2 regions of the Vibrio sp. THAF190c genome follow, and region 1 is predicted to be linked to the other one. Evidence: riboswitches for the same ligand, from Rfam matches in the RefSeq annotation. Region 1 holds a riboswitch; the other holds the start of a gene.

The links. Region 1 has a riboswitch for lysine ahead of FIV04_RS09530 (Na+/H+ antiporter NhaC family protein). Riboswitches for the same ligand answer to the same signal wherever they lie in the genome.
Region 2: linked by a shared signal. The riboswitch ahead of lysC (lysine-sensitive aspartokinase 3) and the one ahead of FIV04_RS09530 (Na+/H+ antiporter NhaC family protein) in region 1 are both predicted to bind lysine.

What each region holds. Positions count from the first base shown of each region.
Region 1 covers NZ_CP045338.1:2,139,801-2,149,432, forward strand. Annotated here, with positions in the region: gene hisC (histidinol-phosphate transaminase) at 1-684, opposite strand, end outside; gene hisD (histidinol dehydrogenase) at 707-2,011, opposite strand; gene hisG (ATP phosphoribosyltransferase) at 2,011-2,907, opposite strand; His leader region at 2,961-3,097, opposite strand; gene FIV04_RS09530 (Na+/H+ antiporter NhaC family protein) at 3,285-4,877, opposite strand; lysine riboswitch at 4,993-5,170, opposite strand; gene FIV04_RS09535 (H-NS family nucleoid-associated regulatory protein) at 5,535-5,945, shown strand; gene FIV04_RS09540 (inosine/guanosine kinase) at 6,621-7,925, opposite strand; gene FIV04_RS09545 (hypothetical protein) at 8,028-8,297, opposite strand; gene mnmA (tRNA 2-thiouridine(34) synthase MnmA) at 8,502-9,632, shown strand, end outside.
Region 2 covers NZ_CP045338.1:322,220-331,851, reverse strand. Annotated here, with positions in the region: gene galU (UTP--glucose-1-phosphate uridylyltransferase GalU) at 1-867, shown strand, start outside; gene uvrA (excinuclease ABC subunit UvrA) at 1,007-3,838, shown strand; gene FIV04_RS01515 (PglL family O-oligosaccharyltransferase) at 3,934-5,709, shown strand; gene FIV04_RS01510 (alanine--glyoxylate aminotransferase family protein) at 5,771-6,910, opposite strand; lysine riboswitch at 7,087-7,264, shown strand; gene lysC (lysine-sensitive aspartokinase 3) at 7,447-8,745, shown strand; gene metH (methionine synthase) at 8,809-9,632, opposite strand, start outside.

The DNA.
Region 1 (9,632 bases):
AATCAACTCTTTGTTCGCCAACGTGAAGCCGCAGCGCAAACCAGCCAAAGCAAACGCCTTAGAAAGTGTTCTTAAGATCGCAAGGTTTGGATACTGATCCAAAAGATCCACCGTCGAGGCTTCTGGACAGAAGTCGATGTACGCTTCATCCATCACTACAATCGCTTTGTCTTGCGTCATTTCCAACAACTTAATGATGTCTTTACGCTCAACAAGGTTACCCGTCGGGTTGTTTGGGCTACATACAAATACGACTTTAACGTTATCAAGCTGCGCTTCGATCGCATCGAGATCGAGCTGCCAGTCAGAAGTCAGCGGAACAACCTTACGCTCGACACCGATAGTTTCCGCGCTAATCGCGTACATTCCATAGGTCGGTGGACAGTAAAGGATTGCATCTTCACCCGGCTCACAGAAAGCGCGAATCAGTAGCTCAATACCTTCGTCCGCACCACGAGTTGTGATGGTCTGTTCAGCTTTAACACCCGCGTATTGAGCGTACGCCTCAATCATCTCTTTCGGTTGACACTCACTATAACGATTTAGACGCGCAAGATTCAGCGTGTATTCATTATCAAATGGAGATTCATTGGCATTAAGCCATACGTCACCTGAACCACCGATTCGTCTTGCCGACAAATAAGGAGTTAAGGCTTGAACTTGTTTTCTTGCTAGCTTTTCCATGAACAACTTACTCTCTTTAATTCTATGCTTCGGCGCGATTGAGTTTTTCAACTCGGATGGTTACAGCACGTTTGTGTGCATCAAGACCTTCTGCTTCTGCCATGGTAACAACCGTTGGCGCAAGACCTTTCAAGCCATCTGCTGATAGCTCTTGAACTGTCATTCTCTTAGAGAAATCCGCCAAACCTAAGCTAGAGTAGGTTTTGGTATAACCATAAGTTGGAAGAACGTGGTTGGTACCCGATGCGTAATCACCTGCTGACTCGGGTGACCAGTCACCTAAGAAGATTGAACCTGCATTATCAAGTAGAGGTAGAAGTTCGCGTGGGCTCTTAGTTTGTACGATCAAGTGCTCAGGGCCATAGAAGTTAGAGATAGCGACCGCTTGCGTAATCGATTCTGCAATGATGATTAAGCTCGATGCCAACGCTTGTTGCGCGATATCTGCACGAGACAATTCTTTGAGTTGCTTCTGAACCGCTTCCGTTACTTGGTCTGCAATCACTGGTGATGGCGTTACTAATACCACTTGAGAGTCAGGGCCGTGTTCAGCTTGGCTCAACAAGTCCGCAGCAATGAAGTCGGCATCTGCTGTTTCGTCTGCGATAACAAGTACTTCAGAAGGACCCGCAGGCATATCAATCGCCGCGCCACGGAAGTCGTTGCTCACTTGACGCTTTGCCTCGGTAACATAAGCGTTTCCAGGGCCAAAGATCTTATCTACCTTTGATACCGTCTCAGTGCCGTAAGCCATAGCAGCAACAGCCTGACCGCCACCTACATTGTATACTTCATCAATTTTACAAAGCTTAGCGACGTATAGAATCTCATCTGCAATCGGTGGTGGTGAACAAAGCACCACTTTACGACAACCGGCAATCTGAGCCGGAACACCAAGCATTAGAACCGTTGAAGGAAGCGGAGCACTACCACCCGGAATGTAAAGACCAACCGTATTGATAGCGCGAGTCACCTGCTCACATACGACCCCAGGTTGAGTCTCGACCTTAATAGGTTGCGGTTTTTGCGCTTCGTGAAACTTAGCAATGTTGCTGTAAGCTTGCTCTAGTGCTTGCTTCATTTCTGCTGTTAGACGAGCACTTGCTTCTTCAATCTCGTCCGCCGAAACGCGGATAGACTTTGGCGTTACTCGGTCAAACTTTTCGGTCAGTTCAGTCAGTGCAGCGTCGCCTTCACTTCGCACTTTGGCGATAACCTCAGAAACAGCCGCGGTGATGTTTGCGCCCTCACTAATCGCGGGACGCTCTAGTACAGAATCTTGCTGAGATTCACTTAAAGATTGCCAAACAACGGTTCTCATGCGGATTACCCCATCATTTTTTCGATTGGTAATACTAGGATTGAACTCGCACCTAGCTCTTTCAGTTGTTCCATCGTTTCCCAGAACAAGTTCTCTGTACTTACTAGGTGAACTGCAACTTTGTCTTTGTCCGTTGAAAGAGGAAGAACCGTTGGATCTTCAGCACCAGGTAGCAATGCTTTGATCTGTTCAAGCTGAGCAGTTGGAGCGTGTAGCATGATGTACTTAGATTCTTTCGCCTGTTGTACGCCTTGCATACGTGTTAGTAGCTTTTCAATCAATGCTGTCTTATCTGCGTCAAATTCGCCAGTACGTTGAATCAGTGTCGCTTTAGATTGGAAGATGATTTCAGCTTCTTTTAGACCGTTTGCTTCCAGTGTTGCGCCTGTAGAAACTAAATCAGCAATCGCATCTGCAAGTCCAGCACGAGGAGCCACTTCTACAGAGCCAGTTAGCATACAAGTGCTGAAATCAACACCTTGCTCGTCCATGTAAGCTTTTAGAAGTTGAGGGTAAGTGGTTGCGATACGCTTGCCCGCTAGGTCTTGCGGTCCGTTGTACTCTTCGTCTTTATTGATTGCGATAGATAAACGGCAACCACCGAAATCTAGACGACGTAGTGTTTGGAACTCTGCAGGCTCTTTAAGAGCAAGGCGATCTAGGCGAACTTCTTCCAGTTCATTTTCACCAATGAAACCAAGGTCAACGACACCGTCCATGATCAAACCTGGGATGTCATCATCACGAACCAGTAATAGGTCGATTGGCATATTTAGTGAATGTACAACTAGGCGCTCACCCATGATGTTGAATTTAACACCACATTTTTTTAGTAGGTCTTGGCACTCTTTACTTAGGCGACCTTTCTTTTGAATTGCGATTCTTAGGCGTTGTGTCTGCATTGCTGTATCCCTGTGCAAATATTTGAATTTATTAATTAATTTAAAGCGCTAAAACTAAAAAACCCTCGGAAGACTCTGTCATCCCGAGGGTTTAAATCTAAATTCTTTTGACTTAACCTCCGGGAGTAATCTTGCTCCCGGGTACGCGTATATCTCCCCGAAAGACTAGATAGGGTGATGATGGTGATGAATGTTCATTACTAATTTACGCATACTTATCAGCTCTTATGTTGTTTGCTGTCTTATCTCCACACTAACTAAGGTGGTGGTCTTTTTCAACCATTTATTCGAACTTTTTTCACGATTTTTAAAATTAATTTAACGCCAATAAAAAAGGGAAGCCGTAGCCTCCCTCTTAAATGTGGTTATTTCACTGATTAGCTCTTGCAAGTTGCCATTTTGCAACGCGAGAAGTAACCCAGTGCAAAACACACACCAACAAATGTTAGCGCTGCTGCTGAGAACGAAAGCGCTACAGAAGCTGTCATACCCAGAACGATGAAGCCTACACATGATACTAGAGCCACAGACAGCGCGTAAGGAAGCTGCGTAGCTACGTGGTCGATGTGGTTACAACGTGCACCGGTTGAAGACAGAATGGTTGTATCTGAGATTGGAGAACAGTGGTCACCAAATACAGAGCCTGCTAGTACCGCACTCAACATCGGCAGCATAAGTGCAAGGTCTGTCGCGCCAGCCATGTCACCCGCGATTGGTAGCATGATGCCGAAGGTACCCCATGATGTACCAGTAGAGAATGCCATCAGACCAGCAAGTAGGAATAGAATCACTGGTAGCCAGTGGTAATCAATGTTGCCCGTTGCTAGCGAAGATAGGTAAGTACCTGTTTTCATGTCGCCAATAACTGAACCGATTGTCCATGCGAATACAAGGATCAGGATTGCGCCAAACATTGAGCGAGCACCGATCCACATAGTACGAACGATTTCCGCCATAGGCAGTTTTTGCTTAAACACGGTTGCTAGAGCAACAAGTAGACCTAAGATACCACCGTAAACAAGAGACTTACCTACATCTGTGTTTTCAAACGCACCAAGTAAGTTGAACGCTTGGCCGTCAGCAGCCAGTGCCGCGCCACCGGTGTATAGCATCGCTGCTACTGTCGCCACGATAAGCGATACGATAGGCATAATTAGATCAGACACTGAACCGTTTTGGCTCTCTTCAATGTCTAGCTCTTCATTTAGGTCGTGAGCTTGTTGGCTGTCATTGTCGCCTTCAAAACCACGGCCTTGAGATGCTTCAATTTCGTGGTCACGCATTTTGCCTACATCAAGACCAAACCACGCCACTGCAAATACCATGAGTAGTGCAAACACTGCGTAGAAGTTCATTGGGATAAGACGGATGTATGCGCCTAGTGCCGAGTACTCAGTCATACCATGAGTCACAAGAATGCCACCGATGATAGTCATGATGTACGCACCCCAGCTTGATGCTGGCATGATCACACACATTGGAGCAGCAGTTGAATCTAAGATATAAGCAAGCTTAGCGCGAGATACATAGAAACGGTCTGTTACAGGACGAGAGATCGCACCAACGGCTAGGCTGTTGAAGTAATCATCAACAAAGATGAATACACCCAAGAATGCAGCTAATAGTTTAGAACCACGTTTGCTCTTAACACGAGACTGTGCCCATTCAGCAAACGCACGAGTACCACCAGATAGCGTTAGCAACGCCGTCATCATACCCAAAAGAAGAAGGAACCCGACAATACTCATGTTCCAAGTGTTAATACCGCCGTCTTCAATGAAAACACCCGATACCTTAGTAGCAACATAGCTCGCGGCATTACCAACTGAATAATCAGCCAGTAGAATAGCGCCCATTACAATACCGACACCAAGAGAAACTAAAACACGACGAGTCACAATAGCAAGGCTCAATGCCACCAGTGGCGGGAGCAATGATAAAGGCGATGTTGCAAAATCTATTAAATTCATGATCTTCAAAAACCAGTTTATTTTTATTTGGCTAGAGATCTACTGCAGACAAACTCGGTACAGACGACCAAGTTCATGTTGAACTAAGCGAAAGGGAAGTGAACACTTCACCCAACCCTACAGTAGCGCTCCATAGTTTAAAATTAAGACTATGGCAGTGTTGTACCTATTTAGCACAACCCCAGCAAATTGCTTAGATATACAATTTACTTCGGCAATTACACCTTTTGCTCCCATTCATTGGCATCACCCCAATGAGAGTTACTCTTTGCAATTGCACCTCTACGTGCGATAACACTTTTAACTATTGTTAGTTCATTTTAACAACAATTTAACCAGCGCACCGCATCAGGTAGCCGCAATTGTACTCAACAAAAGCAACAATGCAACATATCATTCCGAGAAAACTAACTTTTTTGTTAGTAAAGTAATCAAGGTGCTCACAACATCGCCACACCTACTCCATCAGTCACATATCACATTTATAGAGTAGTATTAGAATTATTATATCTTAAACTTGGGACTCCATCGGTTTTTCTGAAAGTTCCCCTCTTTTTCAATATTTAATTAAGTTTTAATAAAAAATACTGTTTGTTTTCTTTAATACCTCTGTTTATTATTAGGAGGATTAATTAATTTATCTTGATGGGAAATATCATGTCTGAATTAACAAAAACTCTATTAAATATCCGTAGCCTTCGTGCATTCTCACGTGAATTAACTCTTGAGCAACTAGAAGAAGCACTAGATAAACTGACTATTGTTGTACAAGAGCGTCAAGAAGCTGAAGCTGAAGAACGTGCTGCTCGTGCAGAACAAGAAGCAAAACTAGCTGCAATCGCAGATCAAATCGCTAAAGACGGCATTGACGTTGCTGATCTAATTGCTGCTCTTTCTGGTGAGTCAAAAGCAAAAGGCACTAAATCTAAGCGTGCACCACGTCCTGCTAAATACAAATACGTTGATGCAAACGGCGAAGAGAAGACTTGGACTGGTCAAGGTCGTACACCTTCAGCAATCCAACAACAGCTTGATGCTGGTAAATCTCTAGAAGATTTCGCTATCTAATAGTTAGCAATCAAATTCATATAATAAAGGCCTATTTCGATAGGCCTTTATTTTTATCTGAGCAAAACTGCTTGTCTCTTACCAATCTTAAAATGAGCATCTACACTTCTGCCCTTACTTCATGCTACTAGTCCTTAATAGATAACATCCACCTATTGTGGTCATCAGGTACCTCAGTCGAATCAACTCCCTAAACGCTTTACAATATTGTAATGCCACGCCGTTCAATAGAAAGATAACCACGACATTTTGTGGTAGTGCTAAGCTGAAAATCCGCAGACTCACGATAACCCGATTAATTATCTCAAACTCTAAAACTTGTCGATCGTTATACTAAAGTATATATACCTGTGACGGCTGTTCCATTTGGGAACATATTGAATAATAAGCGCGTCAATAACCCACGCTATTGCGTAATTGTCTCATTATTATTATGTATATACACGCACATGATAATCATCGAGACATTATACATGCCATATAATGAGACACTCTTATCAAGTGCCTTTTGGCAAGGTGTTACGTAAATAAATTACGATGAAACTCCCTTACTATTACTTACTTGACTACCGACTATTCGAAAACTGAATGTACCTATCAAATATTAATAGAAATAAAAAAACCTCAAACTAGGTTTGAGGTTTTTAGACAATTCAGCTTTTCAATAGTGAGCGATTAACGTTCCCAGTATGCTTCTTCTAAGCTGTCTTCGCGTTCAGGAAGACCGCGAGATAAACGTGGTGAGTGCTGAACTAATACTTCGTAGCTTGCACGGTTTGAATATTTACATACTTGTGAGAACGAAGAGTAAGTTAAAAATGAGTGCTGATGCTTACTTGAATTCGGCACATTCTCTTTATGGTACTTATTTGCAGCCATATCATGTAGCAACGCAGATAACGCAGCATCACCCGCGCCGTTAGTGTTCTTAATTTTCTCAGGGCCGCCCATGTAAGGGGCAATATGCGAGTAAACTTTGATAGGAGATTCACACAACGCTTTATGCGCTGGGCGGCTAAATTCAAAACGGTTGAACTCGGCAATAGAACCCGGTAGCAACGGCAGTGTTGTTTCGCGCTTCGCAGCCTCTTCAGTGTAACCCGCCATAAATAGACCAACAGGACCTGCTGTACATAAAACCAAATCTACCCAATCCAGAGTCTTATCTGATGCAGCTAGAGGATCGCTTTCACCAGTTAGTGCTTCTGCTTCATCTTCATTCATCGCGACGACAGTGACGTGCTGCTTTAAGAAGTCTTTCCAGAATTCAGGATCGTCTTGAATAACGAACTTAGTACCTAGAGTCAGTACCACTGGCACATCGTATTTCTTTGCGTACTCAATCGCTTTCATTGTCGCTTCAGGCATCGGATCGCCTGGCTTACAACGAACAAGGTATGCAGTTAGAACTAATGCAGATGCACTCTTGAAGATTTTCTCTGGAATGCTGTCTGGATTTAGCTGGTTCATTTGACCTTCGCTGATTGCAAAGGTGCGTTCACCATCTTCAGTGATCAAAGCAAAGCAACGACCGATTGCGCCATCTACCCCTTGTAAATGGTTCAGATCCATTCTGCTTGATGTGTTACATAGGTAACGGTAACCGTAGCTGCCGATTTTGATATCTTGGCTCATTACACCTAATAGTGTTGAACGGTCATCCGCTAACACTGAGTAGTTATGTAGCGTGTTACCAATGGTGCCACCAGCGTATTCATTAGTAATCAGACACTGCTCTTTTAGCTCTTGGTATAGAGACTCTGCAGCTTCGTCATTGATAACTAGAGAATGACCTTTACTTAAACCGTACTTTTCAATTAATTCTGAACTCACTTTCGCTTCGATATCCACCAAAGTTTGGTCAATACCAATAATATGAGTGCGAGACATCTTCTTGCTGTTCTGAGATTGGCTCACTAATGGGTCACGAGCATGAACCGGAAAATAGTGCTTTGATTTACGTTGTCCAGGAAATTTCATAAGGCTAGTCTAAGTCAAGGGGAAATAGGGGGCGGATTCTACCGCGCTATATTTAGCGCGGCAATCACTCAAACTATAGCAAACGTTTGCATGGGTATTTTTTTATTCGCCTTCCATAAAGCTTAGATCTGGCAGCATATCCAGATGTTCTGCGTAACGCTTTTGGTTGAATTCAGCGTTGTTCTTCATGACATCAAATACTTCGATTGCAAGTGCACATGCCATCGCTGCAATTGCATCTTCACGAGAGTGCCCGGTCATCATCAAACGCATTAAAGTCTCTTTGACCTTAATCGGTTGTCCGTCTTCTAGCTGATTCTCAATAATCTCAATCAACTGCTCTTCTTGCATAAATTCATCTTGTTCAGACATTTTTTCATCTCAGGTCTTGGATTTTCAGCGACTATGCCACATATAGGTCTGACATCCTAGCGACTCGCTTCGCTTTCATCAGATTCCTAATGAAATACAGCGCACTTCTTGTGCAAAAGAAACTGTGATTCCGGTCTCGGATCTGTCACGTTGTTTCTCTTTCTGTTAGAATCTGCGACCAAGTAATAGTAACGGTGTTTAGACATGTCAGATATCAGCTCTGGAAACAGCCAAAAGAAAGTAATTGTCGGTATGTCCGGCGGTGTAGATTCGTCAGTTTCGGCGTATCTTCTCCAGCAACAAGGCTATCAGGTAGAAGGCCTTTTCATGAAAAACTGGGAAGAAGACGATAACGAAGAGTACTGTACGGCAGCTGAAGATCTTGCGGATGCGCAAGCGGTTTGTGACAAGCTAGGTATCCACCTTCACACCATTAACTTTGCAGCAGAGTACTGGGACAACGTATTCGAATACTTCCTTGCAGAATACAAAGCAGGTCGTACGCCAAACCCAGACATTCTTTGTAACAAAGAAATCAAATTCAAAGCCTTCCTTGAATTTGCGGATGAAGTACTAGACGCAGACTACATTGCAATGGGTCACTATGTTCGTCGTACTTTCCCAACTCAAGAAGAGCTAGATGCAGGTAAAAAGCCAGAAATGCTTCGTGGTCTAGATAGCAATAAAGACCAAAGCTACTTCCTATACACGCTTAGCTCAGACCAAGTTGCGCGCAGCCTATTCCCAGTAGGTGAGTTAGAGAAGCCAGAAGTACGTAAGATCGCTGAAGAGCAAGATCTGATCACTGCAAAGAAGAAAGATTCAACAGGTATCTGTTTCATCGGTGAACGTAAATTTACAGAATTCTTAGGCAAGTACCTACCAGCACAACCAGGTGATATTGAAACACCAGAAGGCAAAGTGATTGGTAAGCACAACGGTCTGATGTACCACACACTAGGTCAGCGTAAAGGCCTGCATATCGGTGGCACTAAAGGCGGCGGTGGCAACGAAGCACCATGGTTCGTTGGCGAAAAAGATCTTAAGCGTAACGTATTGATTGCGGTACAAGGTAAAGACCACCCTCTTCTAAAATCTGAAGGTTTAATTGCGTCGCAACTGCACTGGGTAGACCGCGCACCAATTACTGATGTTTTGAAGTGCACAGTAAAAACTCGTTACCGCCAAACAGATATTCCTTGTACAATCATTCCAATTGACGATGAGAACATCAAGGTTATCTTCGACGAGCCTCAAATTGCAGTGACTCCAGGTCAGTCAGCAGTATTCTATCAAGGCGAAGTTTGTCTTGGTGGCGGCATCATCGAAAAACGC
Region 2 (9,632 bases), 1.5 Mb from region 1:
AAAAAGTGCCTTTTCCCGGCAGCTGGCTACGGTACACGTTTCTTACCTGCAACTAAATCGATGCCAAAAGAGATGATGCCTGTTGTGAGCAAACCGCTCATCGAATATGGCGTTGAAGAAGCAATTGAAGCGGGTATGGACGGCATGTGTATCGTAACAGGCCGTGGTAAGCACTCGATCATGGACCACTTCGACAAGAACTACGAACTTGAGCACCAAATCAGCGGTACTAATAAAGAAGAACTGCTGTACAACATTCGTGAAACCATTGAAGCGGCAAACTTCACTTACATTCGTCAGCGTGAAATGAAAGGCTTAGGTCATGCTATCTTGACGGGTCGTGAACTCGTTGGTGACGAACCGTTTGCTGTGGTACTGGCTGATGACTTATGTGTAAACGAGCAGCAAGGTGTACTTGCGCAGATGGTCGCGCTTTACAAACAATTCCGCTGTTCAATTGTTGCGGTACAAGAAGTACCAGAAGACGAAACACACAAATACGGTGTGATTTCAGGTGAGATGATTAAAGATGACCTTTACCGTGTTGATGACATGGTAGAGAAACCGGAGCAAGGTACTGCTCCGAGCAACCTCGCTATCATTGGTCGCTACATTCTGACTCCAGATATCTTCGAACTGATTGAGAACACAGAACCTGGTAAAGGCGGCGAAATTCAAATCACCGATGCGCTACTAAAACAAGCTCAAGCAGGTTGTGTACTTGCATACAAATTTAAAGGTAAACGCTTCGATTGTGGTAGCGTTGAAGGCTACATCGAAGCAACGAACTTCTGCTACGAAAACCTATACAAGAAAGACGCACAGAAAGTTGAGCTAGATAAACACTCAACTAAGAAAGAAGCGTAATCGCTTCCAGTTTTTACTCTGTTTTGAAGGCAGCTCAATCGAGCTGCCTTTTTTGTACTGTTTTTTTATCCAGTAAAACTTTGCACAAAACTCACACTATGTAATACTTTAGCCACTGAAAATTACATGGTTACCTGAAATGGATAAAATTGAAGTAAGGGGTGCTCGCACGCACAACCTCAAAGATATAAACCTAACAATCCCAAGAGATAAGTTAATTGTGATTACGGGTTTGTCTGGGTCTGGTAAGTCTTCACTGGCTTTCGACACCCTGTATGCAGAAGGTCAGCGCCGCTACGTTGAGTCACTGTCTGCCTACGCTCGTCAATTTTTATCCCTTATGGAAAAGCCCGATGTTGACCACATTGAAGGCTTATCTCCGGCAATCTCTATCGAGCAAAAGTCGACATCTCATAACCCGCGCTCAACAGTGGGGACAATTACAGAGGTCTATGATTACCTGAGACTTTTGTATGCTCGTGTTGGTGAACCTCGCTGTCCAGATCATCATATCCCGCTTGCAGCACAAACCATCAGTCAAATGGTTGATAAGGTACTAGAACTACCTGAAGGCTCGAAAATGATGCTGCTTGCTCCTATCGTTAAAGAGCGTAAAGGTGAGCATGTTAAGACACTGCAAAACCTTGCAGCTCAAGGCTTCATTCGAGCAAGAATCGACGGTGAGACCTGTGATCTTTCCGATCCACCAGCACTAGAGTTACATAAGAAGCATACGATTGAAGTTGTGGTCGATCGCTTCAAGGTTCGCCCAGATCTTCAACAACGACTCGCCGAGTCTTTTGAGACCACTTTAGAGCTATCTGGTGGTATCGCCGTTGTCGATTGGATGGATGATAACGACCAAGAAGAAATTGTGTTCTCGGCTAATTTCGCTTGTCCTAAATGTGGTTACAGCATGCAAGAGCTTGAACCACGACTGTTCTCTTTCAACAACCCTGCCGGTGCCTGTGGTACCTGTGATGGCCTAGGTGTACAACAATATTTCGACCCAAGCCGCATTATTGTTGACGACAACCTAAGTATTGCAGACGGTGCCATCAAAGGTTGGGATCAAAAGAACTATTACTACTTCCAAATGCTCACCTCGCTAGCTGAGCACTACGGATTTGATCTGTTTGCTCCGTTCAACTCTTTGCCAAAGAAAACTCAAGACATCATCTTGAAAGGCTCGGGTCGCACAGAAGTAGAGTTCAAGTACATCAATGATCGTGGCGATATTCGAGTTAAGCGTCACCCGTTTGAAGGTATTCTGAATACGTTAGAAAGACGCTACCGTGATACTGAGTCGAACTCAGTTCGTGAAGATCTTGCGAAGTATATTTCAACTAAGTCCTGTTCTAGCTGTGGCGGTACCCGCCTAAGACTCGAAGCGCGTAATGTATTTATTGGTGATACCACTCTGCCACAGATTGTTGAACTGAGTATTGCTGATGCCTTGGCATTCTTCCAAAATCTGCAGTTGAGTGGCCAACGCGCGCAAATTGCCGAAAAGGTAATGAAAGAGATCAACGACCGCCTACACTTCTTGGTCAACGTTGGCTTGAACTATCTCAACCTATCGCGCAGCGCAGAGACACTTTCAGGAGGTGAAGCGCAACGAATCCGTCTTGCAAGCCAAATTGGTGCTGGTCTAGTTGGCGTTATGTATGTTCTGGATGAACCTTCCATCGGTCTCCACCAGCGCGACAACGAGCGGCTGCTACAGACTCTCGTACACCTTCGCGATCTTGGTAACACCGTATTAGTGGTAGAGCATGATGAAGATGCGATTCGCTGTGCCGATCACGTGATTGATATTGGTCCGGGCGCTGGTGTTCATGGTGGTAATGTTGTAGCCGAAGGCACCATGCAAGAGATCATCGACAATCCAAACTCTTTGACTGGCCAGTACCTCAGTGGCGTAAAAGAAATTGCAGTACCAAAAGAGCGTACTCCAATCGACAAGAAAAAAGTCGTAGAGCTGATTGGTGCGACAGGCAACAACCTTAAAGAGGTGACAGCGACAATTCCTGTCGGCCTGTTCAGCTGTATTACGGGTGTGTCAGGTTCTGGCAAATCAACTCTGATTAACGATACCTTCTTTAAGATCGCCCACACGCAGCTTAACGGTGCTACAACAGCAGTACCTGCACCGTACAAGAAGATAAAAGGCTTAGAGCATTTCGATAAGGTTATCGATATCGACCAAAGCCCAATTGGACGCACGCCACGTTCTAATCCAGCGACCTATACCGGTATCTTCACACCAATTCGTGAACTATTTTCGGGTACACAAGAGGCACGTTCTCGTGGTTACAAGCCGGGCCGCTTTAGCTTCAACGTTCGAGGTGGGCGCTGTGAAGCCTGTCAGGGTGATGGTGTAATTAAAGTCGAAATGCACTTCTTACCAGATGTATACGTTCCTTGTGATGTATGTAAAGGGAAACGCTATAACCGTGAAACATTGGAAGTGCGCTACAAAGGCAAAACCATCGATGAAGTGTTAGAGATGACGGTCGAAGATGCTCGAGAATTCTTTAACCCAGTTCCAGTGATCGCACGTAAGCTCCAAACATTAATGGATGTGGGCTTATCATATATTCGACTTGGACAAGCCGCGACAACACTGTCTGGTGGTGAAGCCCAGCGTGTCAAACTGGCTCGTGAGCTATCTAAGCGTGATACAGGCAAGACTCTATACATCCTAGATGAGCCGACTACAGGTCTTCACTTCCACGATATCCAACAGCTATTGACCGTTCTACACCGCCTGCGTGATCACGGAAACACAGTCGTAGTAATCGAACACAACTTGGATGTGATTAAAACCGCAGACTGGATCATCGACTTAGGCCCAGAAGGTGGCCAAGGCGGTGGTGAAATTATTGCTGCTGGCACGCCTGAAGATGTGGCATTGGTCGAAGGCTCTCACACCGCTCGCTTTCTTAAGCCTATGTTAACTATGAAATAGGTCTACAATAGCGCTCAGCGAATAAGACGAAAAGTGTTAAAGTATCGGGGCTTGTTCTAATTGGACAAGCCCCGTTTTTATAAGGTTAAGGATCTATGGCGACAATACACACCAGTGGTACACAGCTTGAGGGTCAAGTGACTCAACTTCCGCTCAATAAGCCCTTTTTGGTTTCTTTGGCCGTTGTCTTTCTCATCGCTATGCACTTTTTTATGCCTAACCCTGGTGGTTCAGGCTTAGCACTCTCCTTCAACCCTACCACTTGGCTGGCCTTGAGCTTTACTTTAGCAATTGGTTTTTACCAAATGGCCAATAACCGAGTCATCAAGTACTCAAAGCTCACTATCGGGCTTCTGATTAGCTGCATTATTCTTACACTGCCAGTCCTATACAGCAACGCAGATCCTTCCGGAGCTTCAGGTCGCTTACTTGGGCTATGGACGGGCTTCGCTTTTTTCGTTCTTCTTCAGCAATTCAAGTTTAGTAACAAACATAAGCAGCGCTTACTGTGGTTCATTGTACTCGCCGTTATGATTCAAGCTCTGTTTGGTTACTTCCAGTACTTTTTCTTAGAAGCCGGCAATATGTTTGGCTACAACACCAAAGCCAACCGCCCTTATGGTATTTTCCAGCAGCCAAATGTGATGGCGAGCTTTCTCGCAACAGGTTTTGTGCTCTCTGCATATCTTCTGGCAAGACAACCAACCAAGTACAACCTTAAGCTGAGCGAGTCGTTTCTACTCTATCTGATGCCAGCGATCACAGCACCACTGCTGATCATCATCGCATCCAGGACGGGTTGGCTGGCTAGTGTATTAAGCTTTGTCCTTATCCTGCCATACCTTTACAAGTTTTCGACCAAGAAGCGTTTTTACGGCTGGTGCGGTTCTGTATTGATCGGACTGATTGCTGGTTTTGCTATCATCAACTTACAAGCAGCCGATAGCCTAGCCAGCAAGCGTACACACTTAGAAAGCCCTCGAGCTTATACTTTTCCGCAAGCCTTAGACATGATGGTAGAAAAGCCATTCTCTGGTTATGGCTATGGTAAATTTGAGTCTGAATATACGCTGTACACAGCACGTCAACATCAACTCAATTCCAATTATCACCCAGGGCTTCCTGCGATGGATCACCCGCACAATGAATTGTTATTTTGGGGTGTTGAGGGGGGAATCGTACCGATCATCGGTATTCTACTTGCAGCAGCTTTGGTCGCAGGTCGGATAACTACGGCCACAAAGGGAACACAGTTAGCTCTGTTCGCTCTGTTTATTCCGATCGTTTTGCACTCACAACTTGAGTACCCGTTTTATCACTCGGCCATTCATTGGATCACCTTTATTGTACTCCTTTATTGGGTTGATCAACGCACTTCCTATCATTACCAAAAGGGATTTAGCGTTATCAGTAAAACCTTATTTAGAGTAATGAGCCTGGTTGTGCCAATTCTTGTCAGCTTCTATATGTTGAGCGCCTTACACACCAATTATGTGCTGACCAAGTTTGAGAAATCACAGCCTAAAAATCCGGATATTCTTAAAGAGGTTTCGAACCCTGTAGTTTGGAAAGATCGTTACGATTGGGATATCTACAGTACTTATCTCAATATCGGACTCTATCAAGAAGATCCGAAGCTGATTCAGCCGTATATCGATTGGTCTTTGAATATCATCAAGTTAAAACCACGACCGGCGTTTTACAACAACCTGATCTTGGCTTACCAAGGCTTAGGGGACGAAAGCAAAGCCGAACAGATTCGCAGCGAAGCGCAATTCCTGTTCCCTAATAGAGATTTTTCAACCGTGCAGTATCAGCGCCCATCACAGGTAAAGTCATCGACATCATCAGCGCAAAGCAGTGCTCAATAGCACCTAATAAAAAGGCGAACGAGATAACCCGTTCGCCTTTCAAATCAATGATACGAAGTATTTACTTCAAAACATCCGCCATAGCTTTCAAACACAAGGCAACATTCTCTTTGCGAGCGCCATAGCCCATTAAGCCAATTCGCCACGCTTTCCCAGCTAATGCGCCAAGACCCGCGCCAATCTCTAGGTTGTACTCTTCAAGCAGTCGTGTTCGAACAGCTGCTTCATCAATTCCTTCAGGGAAATACACCGCGTTCAATTGCGGTAGTCGACTTCCCTCTTCAACCACAAAACTTAGACCAAGAGATTCAAGCCCTGCCTTTAGCTCACGGTGTGCTGATTGATGACGCTCCCAAGCGTTCTCTAACCCTTCATTGCGTAGAATCACCAAGGACTCATGCAAAGCATACAGGCTATTTACCGGCGCAGTATGATGATAGCTACGCTTTCCTTCACCACTCCAGTACCCTAGCACCAAGCTCTGATCTAAGAACCAGCTTTGCACAGGCGATTGACGCGCTTTCATCTTCTCTACCGCTTTTTGAGAAAAAGTCACTGGCGAAAGACCCGGAACGCAAGACAAACACTTCTGACTACCCGAGTAGACGGCGTCTAACTGCCATTCGTCCACCAACAGAGGGACTCCACCCAATGAAGTCACAGCATCCACGATTGTTAGTGCGTTAAAGCGACGAGCAACCTGAGAAATCGCTTCCGCATCTGTAAGGGCACCCGTTGATGTTTCTGCATGAACAAACGCAACAGCAACTGCATCTGGGTGTTCGGACAGTGCCTGCTCTACTTTATCAACGGAGACAGGTTTCCCCCACTCATCGTCAACCAAAATAGCTTCGCCACCACAGCGAACCACGTTTTCACGCATTCGCTCACCGAATACGCCATTACGGCACACAATCACTTTTTCACCGGGTTCAATCAGATTGACGAAACAGGTCTCCATACCTGCACTCCCCGGTGCTGAAACTGCAATCGTAAACTCGTTTTCCGTTTGAAAAGCATACTTTAATAGCTGTTTCACCTCATCCATCATATTGATAAACAAAGGATCTAAATGGCCAATAGTAGGACGGCTCAGTGCCTGTAATACTCGTGGTGAAATATCAGAGGGCCCCGGTCCCATTAGCGTGCGATGAGGAGGAAAAAAGCTTTCAGCGGTGGCGGTTGTGTGCAGGTTCGACATAATTATCCCTTATGTTTATGACATGAACCTTCCACACTAAAGCAAATCCACAACCTCAGCAATTAGTCGAAAGTCTCGAGGTCAAACCAATGTCACAGAATTGTTAAATTTATTTTCACTTTATCTTGAGTTACCGATTGACATTCTTACCGCAAACACGTTCAATAAAACAGCTATCAAGCAGAAGAGGAGCACTGCCCAGGTAGATGTTTTGTGGAACCACATTTCCAATACAGAACATTCAGGGGGAGCAGTGCCGAGGTAACTGAAACATGTCGGGTTTCTGTTATCGGTTAATCGGGCTGAATCCCATTAACTGTCATCATTCCAATATGATGAGGAGCTTCTGAGGTTTACAATTCAAATACACACCTCTCTCTTTGCTCTAAACCCTCTCTTCAAAACATTGGACGTTGGATTACCAACAGTAATTTTTATTTTAGGAAGTCGGGAGATTTATCGTGAGCGCATCTAATGTAGCTGGTTCTTTTAATGTCGCCAAATTCGGTGGGACAAGCGTTGCTAACTTTGAAGCAATGAGTCGCTGTGCAGCCATTATTGAGAATAATCCAAATACCAAGCTTGTTGTCAGCAGTGCGTGTTCAGGCGTCACCAACCTGTTAGTTGAATTAGCTAACGGCGTACAAGACCAAGGCCGCCGCCAAGAGTTAATGAGCCAACTAACAGATATCCATCACGCGATTTTGGATCAACTCGCAGAACCAATGAGTGTCGAGAAAGAGATCCATACGATTCTGGACAATGTTGCGAGTGCTGCAGAAGCTGCATCTTTTCAATCAAGTGCTAAATTAACTGACCACTTAGTGGCATGTGGTGAGCTAATGTCGACTCACCTTTTTGCGCAAATTCTTCGAGAGCGTGGCGTATCTGCAGTCAGATTTGATATCCGTGACGTCCTGCGTACCAATGACGCTTACGGCAAAGCAGAACCTCAACTGGAGCAAATCTCTCAGCTTGCTCAAGAAAAACTGATTCCTTTGTGTCAAGAACGCGTCGTAGTTACCCAAGGGTTTATTGGTGCAGACGATGAAGGTAATACAACCACACTTGGTCGTGGCGGAAGCGACTATTCAGCAGCATTGATTGCAGAATCAGTATTGGCGGCTGGTCTAGAGATTTGGACTGATGTTCCGGGAATCTACACCACAGACCCTCGTATCGCCCCTAAAGCGTCACCAATTCCAGAGATCAGCTTCAGCGAAGCATCTGAAATGGCAAATTTTGGCGCGAAGATCTTGCATCCTTCTACATTAGTGCCAGCACTACGTCATCAGATTCCTGTCTTTGTAGGCTCATCTAAAGAGCCAGAAAAAGGAGGTACTTGGATTCGTCAACAAGTTGAGAGCTCACCACTGTTTAGAGCACTTGCGCTGCGTTGCAATCAAACCATGGTTACACTGCGCAGTGCGAACATGTTCCACGCATACGGCTTCTTGGCGAAAGTATTTGAGATCCTCGCTAAGCATAAGATCTCTGTTGATCTTATTACAACCTCAGAGATCAGTGTCTCTCTGACACTCGATCAAACAGACACTTCTGGTGGTGCTCCGGAATTGCCTGAAGTTGTACGCAAAGAGCTTGAAGAGCTATGTACAGTAGAAGTTGAACACAACCTATGTCTTGTTGCGCTTATTGGTAACAATATGAGTGAGAGCAAGGGCTATGCTAAGCAGGTATTCAGCACTCTTGAAGACTTCAACTTACGCATGATCTGCTACGGAGCGAGTCCACACAACCTTTGTTTCCTAGTGCATGAATCGGTTTCTCGTTCGGCAATTCAGAAACTTCACCAAGAGTTGTTTGAACAAGAGTAAAACCAATCAAATAGATACAAAAAAGGGTTGCGCAATGGCAACCCTTTCTCTTTCTAGTCGATCTTAGTTAATGTTTGGACCTAACCACTTCTCGGCTTCAAGCGAATCCCAACCCTTGCGATCAGCGTAGCTATCTACTTGATCTTGCTGAATCTGAGCAATTGCAAAGTAGCGTGAATCAGGGTGAGAGAAATACCAACCCGATACTGATGCACCTGGCCACATCGCATAACTACTCGTCAAAGACATATCGATCGTCTCTTCCACTTTCAGTAGCTCCCACAATGAGCCTTTTTCAGTATGCTCGGGACATGCAGGATAACCCGGTGCTGGACGAATGCCTTGGTACTTCTCACGAATCAACTCATCATTTGATAGGTTTTCATCGGCGGAGTAACCCCAGATATCTTTACGTACTTGCTCATGTAGGTACTCTGCAAATGCTTCAGCAAGTCGGTCAGCTACTGCTTGGATCATGATGGCGTTGTAGTCATCGCCCGCAGCTTTGTATGCATCAGCAAGCTCACGCTCTCCAATACCACCTGTTACGGCAAAGGCACCGATCCAATCTTTCTTACCAGACTCTTTTGGCGCAATGTAATCAGACAGACAGTAGTTAAAACCTTTTGGCTTTTCTGTTTGCTGACGTAGATTATGAAGAACCTTAGCAACCTCAGTGCGTGATTCGTCAGTGTAAACCTCAATATCGTCGCCAACACTTGCCGCAGGGAACAGCGCACACATACCACGAGCTTTGAGTAAACCCTCACGTTCAACTCGATCAAGAAGGTCATTGGCGTCTTTAAATAGACGTTTTGCCTCCTCGCCCACTTCCTCATGCTCAAGAATTGCAGGGTATTTACCCACTAGTGACCAAGTCATGAAGA